Regions from separate parts of the Comamonas sp. Tr-654 genome, predicted to be linked through region 3. Evidence: riboswitches for the same ligand, from Rfam matches in the RefSeq annotation. Region 3 holds a riboswitch; each other region holds the start of a gene.
What was found. A riboswitch is a leader RNA that binds a small molecule or an ion and turns the genes downstream of it on or off. The one in region 3 is predicted to bind glycine.

Region 1: it holds a riboswitch for glycine, as region 3 does, so the genes downstream of both, F3J24_RS10915 (D-amino acid dehydrogenase) here and F3J24_RS05245 (trimeric intracellular cation channel family protein) in region 3, are expected to answer to the same signal.
Region 2: it holds a riboswitch for glycine, as region 3 does, so the genes downstream of both, gcvT (glycine cleavage system aminomethyltransferase GcvT) here and F3J24_RS05245 (trimeric intracellular cation channel family protein) in region 3, are expected to answer to the same signal.

What each region holds. Positions count from the first base shown of each region.
Region 1 is NZ_VWWQ01000003.1:268,691-273,625, reverse strand. Features, by position in the region: gene F3J24_RS10915 (D-amino acid dehydrogenase) at 101-1,369, opposite strand; glycine riboswitch at 1,541-1,640, opposite strand; gene F3J24_RS10910 (amino acid permease) at 2,171-3,691, shown strand; gene dinB (DNA polymerase IV) at 3,891-4,935, shown strand, end outside.
Region 2 is NZ_VWWQ01000001.1:138,189-143,123, forward strand. Features, by position in the region: gene gcvP (aminomethyl-transferring glycine dehydrogenase) at 1-529, opposite strand, end outside; gene F3J24_RS00555 (MolR family transcriptional regulator) at 620-1,171, opposite strand; gene gcvH (glycine cleavage system protein GcvH) at 1,219-1,593, opposite strand; gene gcvT (glycine cleavage system aminomethyltransferase GcvT) at 1,716-2,852, opposite strand; glycine riboswitch at 2,917-3,030, opposite strand; glycine riboswitch at 3,050-3,158, opposite strand; gene F3J24_RS00570 (energy transducer TonB) at 3,247-3,846, opposite strand; gene F3J24_RS00575 (MBL fold metallo-hydrolase) at 3,860-4,935, opposite strand, start outside.
Region 3 is NZ_VWWQ01000001.1:1,137,865-1,142,799, forward strand. Features, by position in the region: gene ssuE (NADPH-dependent FMN reductase) at 30-626, opposite strand; gene F3J24_RS05235 (sulfate ABC transporter substrate-binding protein) at 695-1,726, opposite strand; gene F3J24_RS05240 (oxidative damage protection protein) at 1,870-2,145, shown strand; glycine riboswitch at 2,346-2,438, shown strand; glycine riboswitch at 2,452-2,571, shown strand; gene F3J24_RS05245 (trimeric intracellular cation channel family protein) at 2,624-3,289, shown strand; gene mnmC (FAD-dependent 5-carboxymethylaminomethyl-2-thiouridine(34) oxidoreductase MnmC) at 3,449-4,935, shown strand, end outside.

The sequences.
Region 1 (4,935 bases), on a different contig from region 3:
GAAGCATGAAAAGGCGCAATTAGCTCCTGAAAAATAGCTCTCTGCAGCGACGATGCGCGATGCCGTGCCTGGCTTGTTGGTGCAGTGCCCTGAACCGCTATCAGGCGCTGGCGGTGGTCAGCGTGGCCGGACGTGACTGCCTGCTGGCGCTGCCCAGGGACTGCAGCACGAGGTCGCCGACCATGTCGGCGGTGACGGCCGACAAGGTCCAGCCCAGATGGCCGTGGCCGGTGTTGTAGAAAACGCAGGGCTTGTTGCCAGGACCCACGCGCGGCAGCATGTCCGGCATCATGGGACGCAGGCCCGCCCAGGGCACCACGCTGCGCGTGCTGACGCCCGGGAAGCACTGCTGAACCCATTCGATGAGAGGGCGGATGCGGTCGGCGCGGATGTCCTTGTTGTAGCCGTTGAACTCCGCCGTGCCGGCCACGCGAAAGCGCTCTTCGCCGAGGCGGCTGGTGACCAGCTTGGTCTCGTCGTCCAGCAGGCTCACGACGGGAGCTGCGGCGCGGCTGGCTTCGTCCGGCAGATTGACCGTGATGGAATAGCCCTTGACCGGATAGATGTTGACGCTGTCGCCGAGCTGAGCGGCCAGCGCGCGGCTGGCCGTGCCCGCGCAGACCACCATGGCGTCGAAAGTCGAGGTCTCGGCCTCCAGACCCTGGCGCACGGTCACGCTGGCCTGTTTGCCGTTGCTGTTCACCGACACGATTTCCTGGCCGTAGCGGCATTGCACGCCCAGTCGCTCGCAGGCGGCGGCAAGGCCGCTGGTGAACTTGTGGATGTCGCCGGTGGAGTCGCTCTCGGTGAAGTAGCCGCCATAGAAGGTTCCTGACAGTGTCGGCTCGATGGCCTTCATTTCATCGGGCGTGACGGCGCGGCGCTCCAGCCCGCCCAGGGCGAGCAGTTGCGAGACCTTGCCCGCATGTTCGAAGCCGGCGCGGTCGCGGTAGATATGCAGGATGCCTTTTTGCTTCAGATCGAAGTCAATGCCTTCGGCGGCCGCCCATTCGAACAGGTGCTCGCGTGCCGCAATCGCCAGCCTGGCGGTCTCCACGGTGTTTTTCTGGTAGTGGGGGATGGCAGCGAGAAACTGGCAGAACCAGGAAATCTTGTGCCAGCTGGGCTTGGGGTTGAGCAGCAGCGGAGCATCGCTCTTGAGCATCCACTTGAGGCCTTTGACGATGGTGGACCAGTGGGTCCAGACCTCGGCATTCGAGGCCGAGAGCTGGCCGCCATTGGCGAACGAGGTCTCCATGGCCGCATAGCGCTGCTTCTCGAACAGGGTGACGGAAAATCCGCGGCGTGCGAGGGCGTAGGCGGTGGTCACGCCAGTGATGCCACCGCCGATGACGGCGATTGTCTTCATGATTCAGGTTCCAGACTCGTCAAGGGTGGAGCCCGTGCGCAACATGCGCAGCGGACGCCCCCTCTGTTCTGGACCTGAGAGATTCACGAGGCAGGGCCTTGCGGTGCTGCTCGCTTGCTCCTTCGGTATGCCCGGCGGACGATGACGTCCGGACATTCTTCAGAGTGTGTGAAAGCGATGCCGATCCTTTGGCCTGAGAGTTTCCGGGGCGGTTGCTCCTTCGGCGCTGCATGCGACAAGTTTGCGCTGCAGTCTCTCTCGGCATCACCGGGCTGAGAGCCTGTGGCGAATGTAGGAAGAATGGCGGCGCCTGGATATACGGGTTTTCTAGACTTCTGCGCCGGGGCAGGCCGTGCTGCGCTTCTTTTATTTGATAGCAGCTAGCGCTTGTTTTTAATGACTTTCTTGTGTTTTTATAAGGAAAGTGAATGTGTTCATGCGCAAGAAGCTTCCGAATTCATAGCATCAGGCGCTGTCAAGTGCCGCTGAGCAGCCCCAGAGCCAACCCCTGCATTGACATGACGGGCCATGGTCGGCGGTGGATTTGGGCAAAATATCGTCTTTGCCTGTCAATGGGCCCGGCGATATCACCGCTTTGCCATTGAAGCGCCCGACCGGGGTGGCTGCCGATTCAGGATGCAACTGGCCTATCCGCCATGGCGTTCTGCTGTCATGGCTTCGTTCCTTTGTCCTTGTTGCCCGCGACCGTCATGGTCGCCTTTTTGCGTTGCCTGTCGCAGCGCCTGCGGGATGGTTGGGTGTTTTGTCCGGATGGGCGCAAACCATTACAACAAGACATTTATGTCCCAACCCAACTCAAGCCAGCAGCTCGCGCCGACTGGCGATGGTGACGATAACCAGCCCCGCTTGCACCGGGTGCTCAAGCAGCGCCACCTGAGCATGATCGCCATTGGCGGCGCCATCGGCACGGGCCTGTTTGTGGCCTCCGGCTCGGCCATCGCCCAGATCGGCCCGGGCGGTGCCGTGCTCACCTATCTGCTCATCGGCATCATGGTCTACTACATCATGACCAGCCTGGGCGAGCTGGCCGCCTTCATGCCGGTGGCCGGTTCCTTCTCGACCTATGCCTCGCGCTATGTGGATCGCGGCTTCGGCTTTGCGCTGGGCTGGAACTTCTGGTTCAGCTGGGCCGTGGTGGTGGCGGTGGATCTGGTGGCCTCGCAGCTGGTCATGGCCTACTGGTTTCCCAATGTGCCGGGCATCCTCTGGAGCGGCCTGTTCCTGCTGCTGATGGTGGGGCTGAACGCGTTTTCCGCGCGGGGCTTTGCCGAGGCCGAGTACTGGTTCGCGCTGATCAAGGTGCTGGCCGTGGTGGCCTTTCTGATCACCGGCGTGCTGATTCTGTTCGGCATCATCAGCAACGGCCATGTGCCCGGTTTCGAGAACTGGACCACGGGCGATGCGCCATTCGTCGGCAATTTCGCGACCTTTGTGGGCGTGGCCATGATCGTGGCCTATTCCTTCCAGGGCACGGAGCTGGTGGGCGTGGCGGCGGGCGAATCCGAGAATCCGCGCGAAAACGTGCCGCGTGCTATCCGTCAGGTGTTCTGGCGCATCCTGCTGTTCTATGTGCTGGCGATTGTCGTCATCGGCTTTCTGATTCCCTATACCGATCCGCAGCTGCTGCGCACCGATGTGGCCGATATCGCCGTGAGCCCGTTCACGCTGGTGTTCCAGCACGCGGGTCTGCTTTCGGCGGCCACGGTGATGAATGCGGTGATCCTGACCTCGGTGCTGTCGGCCGGCAACTCGGGCATGTATGCGGCCACGCGCATGCTCTACAACATGGCGACCGAGGGCAATGCGCCGCGCATCTTCTCCCGGCTGACCCAGAACGGCGTGCCGCTGGTGGCCTTGATCGGCAGCACGCTGGTCGCCAGCCTGTGCCTGTTTTCCTCGCTCTACAGCCCGCAGGCCGTCTATATCTGGCTGCTGAACCTGGCCGGCATGACGGAGTTCATCGTCTGGCTGGGCATTGCCGTCAGCCACTACCGCTTCCGTCGCGGCTATGTCATGCATGGTCATGATGTGGGTCTGCTGCCCTACAAGGCCGGTGCCTTCCCCTTCGGCCCCATCTTTGCCTTTGTGCTGTGTCTGGTGGTGACGCTGGGCCAGAACTACCAGGCCTTCCTGGAAGATCGCATCGATTGGGGCGGCGTGGTCTCGACCTATCTGGGCATTCCGCTGTTCCTGCTGTTCTGGCTGGGTTACTGGCTGGTCAAGCGCAATACCTGGATCAGCTATGCCGACATGCGCTTTGACGAGCTCGAAGACATCAAGCAGGGCAAGGTGTCGTCCTGAGGCGGTTTGAGCCTTCCCCTTCTCCAGGCGGGAAGGGGTAGCAGCAGGGACGGGGGCTGGCGCTGCTTGTTGTATCCCGTTGCCCGTGTGCTTGTTTGACGCATGGGTGCCGGTTCTTGCCGGCGCAGGCAAAATCGGCACTGTGAGCGATCTTCCCACCAGCCCCGAGTCCAGGCCCAGGCGCATAGCGCATCTGGACATGGATGCGTTCTACGCCTCCGTGGAGCTGCTGCGCTACCCGCAGCTCAAGGGGCTGCCGGTGGTGATCGGCGGCGGGCGGCGCAGCTTTGACGAGGAGCTGCTGGCGCGGCATGCGGGGCGGCCGCTGTCCGAGATCCCGGTGGCGGACTTTCCGCTGCTGCGCGATTACACGGGGCGCGGCGTGATCACCACGGCCACCTATCCGGCCCGGCAGTTCGGCGTGGGCTCGGCCATGGGCATGATGAAGGCCGCCAGGCTGTGCCCGCAGGCGATTCTTCTGCCCGTGGACTTTGCCGAGTACCGGCGCTTTTCGCGGGCCTTCAAAGAGATCATCCTGTCGATCGCGCCGCTCATGGAGAACCGTGGCGTGGACGAGGTCTACATCGACTTCACCGACGTGCCCGGTGGTCAGCGCGAAGGCGGGCGCGTGCTGGCCCGGCTGATCCAGAAATCCATCTTCGACGCCACGGGTCTGACCTGCTCGGTCGGCGTGGCGCCCAACAAGCTGCTGGCCAAGATGGCCAGCGAGTTCAACAAGCCCAACGGCATCTCCATCGTCCAGCCCGAGGATCTGCAAAGCCGGATCTGGCCGCTGGCCTGCCGCAAGGTCAACGGCATAGGGCCCAAGGCCGATGCCAAGCTCAAGAGCCTGGGCATTGAAACTATTGGCGACCTGGCCGCGCAAAGCCTGCCGCAACTGCTGCACTGGTTTGGCAAAAGCTATGGCCACTGGCTGCACGAGTCGGCCTGGGGACGGGACGAGCGTGCAGTGGTGACCGAGAGTGAGCCGGTGTCCATGAGCCGTGAGACCACCTTCGAGCGTGATCTGCATGCCGTGCGCGACAAGGCCGAACTGGGTGCCATCTTCACGGACCTGTGCGAGCGGCTGGCCGAGGACTTGCAGCGCAAGGGCTATGTGGGGCGGACGGTGGGCATCAAGCTGCGCTATGACGATTTCAGGATCGCCACGCGGGACCAGACCCTGAACCTGCCGATACAGGATGCGGCCGCCATCCGCCTGGCCGCAGGCCAATGCCTCAAGC
Region 2 (4,935 bases), 1.0 Mb from region 3:
GGCTTCTGGATTTGACAGAGCGCCTGGCCAGCGTCATGGCCTCGGCGGCAGCCGTGGCTTCGTCCAGCATCGAGGCATTGGCGATAGGCATGCCTGTCAGGTCGGTCACCATGGTCTGGAAGTTGACCAGCGCTTCCATGCGACCTTGTGAAATCTCGGCTTGATAGGGGGTGTAGGCTGTGTACCAGGCGGGATTCTCGAGGATGTTGCGCAGGATGACGCCCGGCGTGTGCGTGCCGTAGTAGCCCTGGCCGAGAAAGCTCTTCAGCACCTGGTTCTTGCTGGCGATGGCCTTGAGTTCGGCCAGTGCTGCGGCTTCGGTAATTGGCGCCGGAAGATCCATGGGCTTGGCGCGAGCGATGGAGTCGGGCATCACATCGCATATCAAGGCGTCCAGCGTGGGCTTGCCGATGGCGGCCAGCATTTTTTGCTGTTCCTCGGTGTCCGGGCCTATATGACGGGGGATGAATTCGTGGCTGTTTTCCAGCGCTTCCAGCGAAGCGACGGGGGCGGGAGGCGACATCAGCATGGGAGGGACCTATTCTCAAATACTGTGACTGACGGTTTGCATGCCAGGCATGCGTGAATGCCGTATGCCTCAAGGCATACAGCCGGTGCTTCAAGCAGCGCTGGCTTGTTCCAGCGCGGTGTTCATCAGGGCCAAGCGTTCGCTTTCCTGGTCGGCATGTTCCCAATCGGGATATTTGCTGCGTGCCACGGTGTTCAGCCATTGCTGGCAGGCCAGGGCAAGCAGTGCCTGCTGGTGCAGATCGGCATCGATGCTGCCCGTGATCTTGAACTGGCCAAAGGCCGTGGCCACATGGGCGCGGCAGACCGAGCGCAGATAGCTCTGGTTCATGTCGTCGCTGGCCAGCCATTGGGCTTTGGCCGCATTGTCATGAGCCAGCATGTCCTCGGGCACGGGCAGATCCCAGTCGCTCAGTTGCTGGCGCAGAAAGCGCAGGGTCTTGGCGGGCTTGCCGCCCGTCTGCTCCTGGTACCACTCTTCAAGAGCGGCCAGTGTGTCGCTGCCGTCATCGTTGCCGAAGGGGCTGAAGTCGTCACCGCAGTCGTAGTAGAAGTCCTGGGTCGCGATGCGCACAAAGGCCGGGTGGCTGGTCTCGCGGGCGAGACCTACTTCCGGATCGTCGAAATACTGGATGGTGCTCATGGCTGCATGCAAAAACGGCCTTCGCAAAGCGAGGGCCGTTGATACGCTTAGTTGTCCTTGGCGAAGTCGTTGTAGGCGGTCTCTTCCATCAGAGCTTCGAGCTCGCCCACATTGCTCATCTTGACCTTGAAGAACCAGCCTGCGGCCAGCGGATCGCTGTTGGCCAGGGAGGGGTCATCGCGCAGGGCTTCGTTGACTTCGACGATCTCGCCGGTCACGGGCATGTAGACATCGGCGGCGGCCTTGACGGACTCGACCACGCCCGCGACATCGCCGGCCTTGAAGGTGGAGCCCACGGCGGGCAGGTCCACAAACACCACATCGCCCAGCGCATCCTGTGCGTGTACGGTGATGCCGACGATGGCGGCATTGGTGTCAGCGGCGTTGATCCACTCGTGTTCTTTGGAATACTTGATGCTCATGAAAAGCTCCAGATGGGGGATTCAGGGGAATCGGGTGTTGTTTGAGAAAGGTCCAGCTCGCACTTTAGCGGTGTTCTGGCCGCTGTTTGGCAAACTGGCCCGTCTCATCCGCGGCGGCAGACCTAGCCGCGGTGATAGCGGGTGGGAACGAAGGGCGTGGCGACCACCCTCATGGGCACGGGCTTGCCGCGCACCATGGCGAAGATTTCCGTATCGATGGCGGCGTAGTCGGGCTCGACATAGGCCAGCGCCACGGGCTGGTTGAGCGTGGGGCTGAGCAGGCCGCTGGTGATGTGGCCGATATGCTGCCCGTCCATGTTTTCCAGCACGGCAGGCTCGCGCACGGGAATGCGCTCCAGCGCGATCAGGCCCACGCGCTTGCGGCGCAGCGACTGCGGGTTCTGCAATTGCTCCAGCACGATGGCCGCACCCGGAAAGCCGCCCTCGCGCTCGCCGCCGCTGCGGCGCACCTTCTGCATGGCCCAGTTCAGCGCAGCTTCGACGGGCGTGGTGCTGGTGTCGATGTCGTTGCCGTACAGGCAAAGTCCGGCTTCAAGGCGCAGCGAGTTGCGCGCGCCCAGACCGATGGGTGCCACCTCGGGCTGGGCCAGCAGCGCCTCGGCAAAGGCTGTTGCCGCTTCGCCGGGCAGGGAGATTTCGAAACCGTCTTCGCCCGTATAGCCGCTGCGCGTGATGTAGAGCGCATGGCCTTGCCAGTCGAAGTGGTTGCCGGTCATGAAGACCAGAGATGTCACACCGGGAATCAGACGCGCGAGGGCTGTGGCGGCTTGCGGGCCTTGCAGGGCCAGCAGGGCGCGATCGGGCAGGGGGATGACCTCGCAGCGATTGGCAATGCGGCTCTGGATATGGGCGATATCGGCCTCTTTGCAGGCGCCGTTGACGATGAGGAACAGATCTTCGCCACGGTTGACGAACATCAGGTCGTCCAGAATGCCGCCTTGCTCATTGAGCAGCAGGCCGTAGCGCTGTTTGTGCAGGCCCAGGTCCATGACATCGACGGGCATCAGCGATTCGAGCGCGGCTGCGGCATCGGGGCCGCGCAGCAGCAATTGGCCCATGTGCGAGACATCGAACAGGCCGGCGGCCTTGCGGGTGTGCAGGTGCTCGGCCATCAGGCCTTGAGGGTATTGCACGGGCATGGCGTAGCCGGCAAACGGCACCATGCGGGCACCCAGTTTCTGGTGCAGGGCAAACAGCGGTGTGGAACGCAGATCGGAAGAGGTGTCAGCAGCAGTCACAGGCAAGCGCTCCGGTGGTCAAACCAAAATGAGTGGCCATGCATGGCTGGGCCATGCGTGGCGGGCTTGCCCTGCTGTCCGCTTTACCTGAGAGATTCACTGCCCGCATTGCATCGGGCAGCTTGCTCCTTCGGTGGATGCCGGCGCACGGCCTGCATCTCTCTCCAGCAAGGGACGCTGCAGGCTTGCACACCTGGCAGCGCTTGTCAGTCCTTTTGCCTGAGCGTTTTGACTCCGGGTGGGGGTCTGCGCCTTCGGCGGTGCAAGGCAGCTTCAGCTGCAGGCACTCTCTCCTGACGCTGGCGATTCTAGCGGTGGGCAAGGGGCTTGCACCACCGAATCGTATGGATTTTGGGGTTTTCGAGCATGCATCGTCCGCGCCGTGCTTGCGTCCTCACTGCGGGCCGGTGTTCAAGGCCGGCTTGGGCTCGGGATCGATCTCCTGCACACGCGGAAACACCAGCTCGTAGGGCTGCTCGAAGCAGGACGTCACGGGCTGGCCCTGGCGCATACCGGGCTTGAATTGCCAGCGTTTGAGCGACTGCAGTATGGACTTCACAATGCGTGGATCGGCATCGGCGGGCTGATAGGCCACACGGCCGAGCTGACCTTGGGCCGTGACTTCCAGACGGAAGACCACCGTGGTCTCCAGCCCGTTCGGGAACCAGTGAGCGCTGATGAAAGGCGTGGTGTGGCGGCGTGGCCTGGGTTGCTGGTCGAGCTGGGCAGGGGGCGTGCAATCTGCATTGATCCAGGCAGGCCATTCCGTGCTCCGTGGTGGCTTGGACTGCGCATCCAGGGGCGAAGCCGGAGCAGGCACCAGCGCAGGTTGCGCAGAGACGATAGCCGGTGTGTCGGCAGCCGGATCCGGCTTGAGCCGGCTGCCATCGGAGAGATGGGAGCATGCCCCGAGCAGCAAGGTGGTCAGAGCAGTGGCGCAGGCGGCGGCAAGGTATGAGGTGCGCGAAATGTCCATGAGGCCATTGTCGGCCATGCGGGCCGCACCTTCAGGGTTGTGCCGGGCGCAGATCCAGTTCCTTGCGGCCGGCCTCGGCGCAGGCACGCCACCAGGCCGAACCCGCATGCGGAGCGCCCAGGTCCAGGCGCTCGCCCATCATGGGGGTGGCGATCTCTATGCCGTGCTGTCTGCCCAGGCTCAGGATCTGCTCGAACGGGTCCCACCAGGCATGCATGGCCAGGTTGAAAGTGCCGTTGTGTATGGGCAGCAGCCATTGGCCGCCGAGATCCCGGTGAGCCTGCACGGTCTGTGCAGGGTGCATATGGACATAGGGCCAGTGGGCGTCGTACGCGCCGGTTTCCATCAGCGTGACATCGAAGGGGCCGAAGCGCCTGCCGATTTCGGCAAAACCGTCGAAGTAGCCGCCGTCGCCGCTAAAGAAGACGCGCAGCGGCCTGTCGGCCTGGCGGTCTTCTATGGTCCAGGAAGCCCATAGTGTGCGGTTGCCGTCGCGCAGGCTGCGTCCCGAGAAATGCTGGGCGGGCGTGGCCGTGAAACGCAGGCCGTCGACCTCGCTGCTTTGCCACCAGTCATGCTGCACGATCTTGTCGGCCGGCACGCCCCACGCTGCCAGTCTGTCTCCCACTCCCAAAGGGCAGAGAAAAACGCCTACCTTGGGCGCGAGCACGCGAATGGTGGCGCGGTCCAGGTGATCGTAGTGGTCATGCGAGAGCAGCACGCCGCGCAAGGCAGGCAGCTCGTCAAGGGCAATCGGCGGGGCATGAAAGCGCTTGGGGCCGGCAAAGGACAGTGGGGAGGCACGCTCGGAAAACACAGGGTCCGTCAGCCACCAGCCGCCGCGCAGCTTCATCAGCAAGGTCGAATGGCCCAGGCGATAGAGGCTGCGCTCGGGCGCGAGGTTCAGCTCGGCCGTGCTAAGCGGCAGAACGGGCAGCGCCTTGCCCGGCTCGGAATCGGCCGGCTTGTTGAAGAAGAACTTCCAGAGCGTCCCTGCATCGGGCTTGGGACCGTCGGCCGGACGTGGATGTGTGTTGCGAAAGCGCCCGCCCGAGTACTGAGGCGAGTCTTCGTAGTCGGCGATGGGAGTGGAGAAGCTTGGTTTGC
Region 3 (4,935 bases):
AGCCGCGAAGCGGCTCAGGGGGCGCTAATTCAAACGCTACATCGCACGTCGGCAAACGCGATGCTTTCAAAGTCGTTGGCAGCAGCCCATTGGGCACTGCGGCGCAGATCGGTGGCCAGCAGCTGGGCGGCATCCTCGACGCGTTCGGCAATCTCGGGAGCCAGGCCGTAACCGCCTTCGGGCAGCAGCGGCACGCCCTGGTCGGTGGCATAGATACCCGGCAAGATGTGACGCGCACCCAGCGACTGCAGCACCGGGCGCAGTGCGTAGTCCAGCGCCAGCATATGGTGGGGGCTGCCCCCCGTGGCCAGGGGCAGGACCAGCTTGCCCTTGAGCGCCGTCTGCGGCAGCACATCGAGAAAGACCTTGAGCAGACCGCTATAGGCGGCCTTGTAGACGGGGGTGGCCACCACCACCGCATCGGCTCGGGCCACGCGCTCGGTCACAGCGCGAATCTCGGCATGATCGAAGCGGGCATGCAGCAGGGCTGCGGGGTCCAGCTGGTTGAGCTGCAGCACGGGTTCGGTGCTCAGGCCCTGGTCCTGGAGACGCGCAGCCACGGCATTGAGCAGGGCACTGGAGCGCGAAGGCTGCGAGGGACTACCGGCAATCAGCAAAATCGACATGGCTTGGCTCTATCTTTTTGTTATTGCAAAGACAGGAGCACTGATCGCGCCCCCGTCTCGCGTTTCACTTATTTCTTGGTGTAGATCTGGTCGAAGCTGCCGCCGTCGGCAAAGTGGGCCTTGTCTGCCGCTGCCCAGCCGCCAAAAGCCTTGTCGATGGTGAACAGCTCCAGCTTGGGGAACTGGCTCGCGAACTCGGCAGCCACCTTGGCATCGGTCGGACGGTAGAAGTTCTTGCCAGCGATGCGCTGTGCCTCCTCGGAGTACAGATACTTCAGATAGGCCTCGGCCACGGTGCGCGTACCCTTTTTATCGACCACCTTGTCGACCACGGCCACCGAAGGCTCAGCCAGGATGGAAAGCGAAGGCGCGACGATCTGGAACTTCTCGGGACCGAACTCCTTGAGCGCCAGATAGGCCTCGTTCTCCCAGGCCAGCAGCACATCGCCCAGACCGCGCTGCACAAAGGTCACGGTGGAGCCGCGCGCGCCGGTGTCCAGCACGGGCACGTTCTTGTAGAGCTTGGTGATGAAGTCCTTGGCCTGTGCGTCGCCGCCGTATTTGCGCTTGGCAAATTCCCAGGCCGCCAGATAGTTCCAGCGTGCACCACCCGAGGTCTTGGGGTTGGGCGTGATCACCTGGATGCCGGGCTTGACCAGATCGTCCCAGTCCTTGATTCCCTTGGGATTGCCCTTTTTGACCAGGAACACGATGGTGGAGCTATAGGGAGCACTGTTGTGCGGCAGGCGCTTTTGCCAATCGGCCTTGACATTGCCGTTCTTGACCAGGGCGTCGATATCGCCGGCCAGGGCCAGCGTGGCCACATCGGCTTCGATGCCGTCGATGATGGAGCGTGCCTGCTTGCCCGAGCCGCCATGTGACTGCTTGATGGTCACATCCTGGTTCTGCGTGGCCTTCCAGTGCTTGGCGAATGCCTGGTTGTAGTTCACATAGAGCTCGCGTGTCGGGTCGTAGGAGACGTTGAGCAGTTGCACGCCAGTTTGCGCAAAAGCGGGCAATGTGGGCAGAGCCGAGAGGGTCAAGCCAGCAATCAGACCGGCAGCCAGAGGAAACTTGATAAAGTTGCGACGATTTTTCATTGGACTGTGTTCTTCGAGTGAATGGATAACGGGCTTCTGCCCCGTTGCTGCGCATTCTTGAGCTGCATTCTTAAAACTCAAACTACTAAGATTTCAGTTTGTTATTACCCAAACATCTGAGATCAACCAAGAGGACCCTACACATGGCACGTACCGTTCACTGCATCAAGCTTGGTCAAGACGCTGAAGGCCTGGATTTCCCTCCTGCCCCCGGCGAACTGGGCAAGCGCATCTATGAAAGCGTGAGCAAGCAGGCCTGGGCCGACTGGCTCAAGCACCAGACCATGCTGATCAATGAAAACCGCCTGAACTTGGCCGATGCCCGTGCTCGCCAGTACCTGGCCCGTCAGATGGAAAACCATTTCTTTGGCGGCGGCGCAGATGCCGCAGCAGGCTACGTGCCTCCCAGCGCCGAGTAATTCCGGCAGACCTGGACACCAAGCCCCCTGGCCAAGGCCTCGGGGCTTTTTTCTTGCGGGCTGCCGAACAACCGACCGGTGAGACCAAGGGCGCGCCCAGGCAGCCCAGGGGTGCCCGAGGCCGGCAGTCGCAACACTGCTCAAACCCAATTGATACAGGTACTAACCCGAATACGGTCTCTGGAACTGGCTAGAATCGCGCCCATCCCGCGGGAGAGCGGAACCTGTCAACGGTTCCCGCCGAAGGCGCAAACTCCCATAATCGCTCAGGCAATAAGTACCGCGGGTGGGTCTGACAGGACCCGGATATCGCCAACTGGAGAGCAGCCCGCAACCACAAGTCTGCAGGGCTCACCGAAGGGGCAAGCATGTACGCCGCGAAGGTGCCCATGTGCAACTCTCAGGTAAAAGGACAGCGGGAGAGGCAAGCCGGACACTCCCGCTGATGCGAGTGGCTGGTCTATTTTCAAGTGCCTTCATGCTTCCCTCCATCTCTTTGCTGGACTCGTTCCAGGCCTCCAACTTCACCGTCATGCTGGTCATCTATCTGGTGGCCATTACCGCCGAAGCCATGTCCGGCGCCCTCGCTGCAGGCCGGCGCAATATGGACATCTTTGGCGTCGTGGTCATCGCCTTCGTCACCGCACTGGGCGGCGGCACCATCCGCGACATGGTGCTGGGCCACTATCCCATAGGCTGGACCCAGCATCCCGAATATGTGTATCTGGTCATCAGCTTCGGTCTGCTGACCACGGTGATAGCGCGCCATATGCACCGCCTCAAGCAGGTGTTTCTGCTGCTGGATGCCATGGGCCTGATCGCCTTTTCACTGATCGGCTGCAATACGGCACTGGAACTGGGCTACCCGACCATCGTCATCATCATGGCCGGCATGATTACCGGCATCAGCGGCGGCATTTTGCGTGACGTGCTCTGCAACCAGGTCCCCGTGGTGTTCCGCCGCGAGCTGTATGCCAGCGTGTCGCTGTCCGTATGCCTGATGTTCCTGGGCCTGCGCTATCTGGAGGTAAGCTCCAATATCAGCACCCTTGTCTGTTTTGCAGGCGGCCTGGCCTTCCGTCTGGCAGCCATTCGTTTCAAATGGCGCCTGCCCGTTTTCTCCTACCAGCAGCGCTGGGAATAAGATCAGGCTTCCGGGGCGCTCTGGAGCGGCCCCAGCTGCCTTCGACGGCGGGACTGCCCGGGCGGCTGATTGCAGCCCTTTTTTCCTTCCAGCTGCGCCAGTTTTCCACGCCATATCCGTTGGCGCTTTTCTCCTGCCATGTCTGAACCCATCACATGGATGCCGGATGGCACCCCCTACAACACCCGATTTGGCGACCGCTATCACAGCGAGCTGGGCGGCCTTGACCAGGCCCGCCAGGTCTTTCTCGGCGGCTGCGGTCTGCCTGCGGCCTGGGCTGATGCGGCCCAGTGGCGCATTCTGGAAACCGGCTTCGGCCTGGGCCTGAACTTTCTCGTCACCTGGGCGGCGTGGAAAGCCGACCCGCGACGCCCGCGCATGCTGCATTTTGTCTCGGTGGAAGCCCACCCGGTCTCGCGCGAGGATCTGCTCAAGTCCTTGCCCGCCGACGAGACACTGCGTCCGCTTGGCGAGCAACTGGCCGCGCAATGGTGGGGGCTGCTGCCCGGCGTGCACCGGCTCTCGTTCGACGATGGCCAATTGCTGCTAACGCTCTATATAGGCGACGCCAAGACCATGTTGCGCAAGCAGCAGCTGACGGCAGACAGCGTGTACCTGGATGGCTTTTCTCCCCAGCTCAACCCCGAGATGTGGGACGAAGACGCCATGAAGAACATTGCCCGCCATTGCCACCGGGGCACCCAGCTGGCCACCTGGTGCGTAGCTGGCCATGTGCGCCAAGCGCTTAAGGCGCAGGGTTTTGAAGTCAAGAAGCGCACCGGCGTGCCGCCCAAGCGCCATAACCTGCATGCGACCTACAACCCGGCCTGGGAACCGCGCCATCGCAGCGACGGCCTGCCTGCGCCGGTGAGCCAGGCCAGTCGCTGTCTGGTGCTGGGTGCGGGTCTGGCCGGTGCTGCCGCCGCTGCCAGCCTGGCCAGGCGCGGCTGGGAAGTGACCGTGCTGGATGCGGCGGCCGCGCCGGCTGCAGGGGCCTCGGGCCTGCCTGCCGGCCTGTTCTGCCCGCATATTTCGCCCGACGACAGCGTACTGTCGCGCCTGTCCAGAAGCGGCGTGCGCGCAACGCTACAGAATCTGCAGCAACTGAGCCAGGCAAACAAACTGCAACCGTCCCGGGACTGGGCTCATGACGGGGTTCTCGAACACGACCTGAACGAGCCCTCCCATCTGCCCAAGTCATGGCTGCAGCCTGGAAGCGATACCTACCCCTGGGGTCTGCACTGGAGCGCACCCGTGCAACCAGCCCAGCTGTCTGCGGCCCATCTGCCCGCAGACAGTCAGGCCGTCTGGCATGAGCAGGCGGGCTGGGTCCGTCCTGCGCAACTGGTGCAGGCGCTGCTGCAATCCCCCGGCATTCATTGGCAAGGTCATGCCCCGGCCTCAAGGCTGCTTCGCGATCCGCTGCGCCAACTCTGGCAAGTGCAGGATGCCCAGGGCCAGACCCTTGCCGAAGCCCCGATGCTGGTGCTGGCCCTGGGCCCTGACACCAAGCCCTTGCTGCGAGCCAGCGGCCTGGCTTCAGGCGAATGGGAGCTGCAAGCCATACGCGGCCAGGTCAGCGTGGCCGAGCACGATGCCAGGACGCTGGCCGCCATGCCGCCCTTCCCCGTCAACGGCCACGGCAA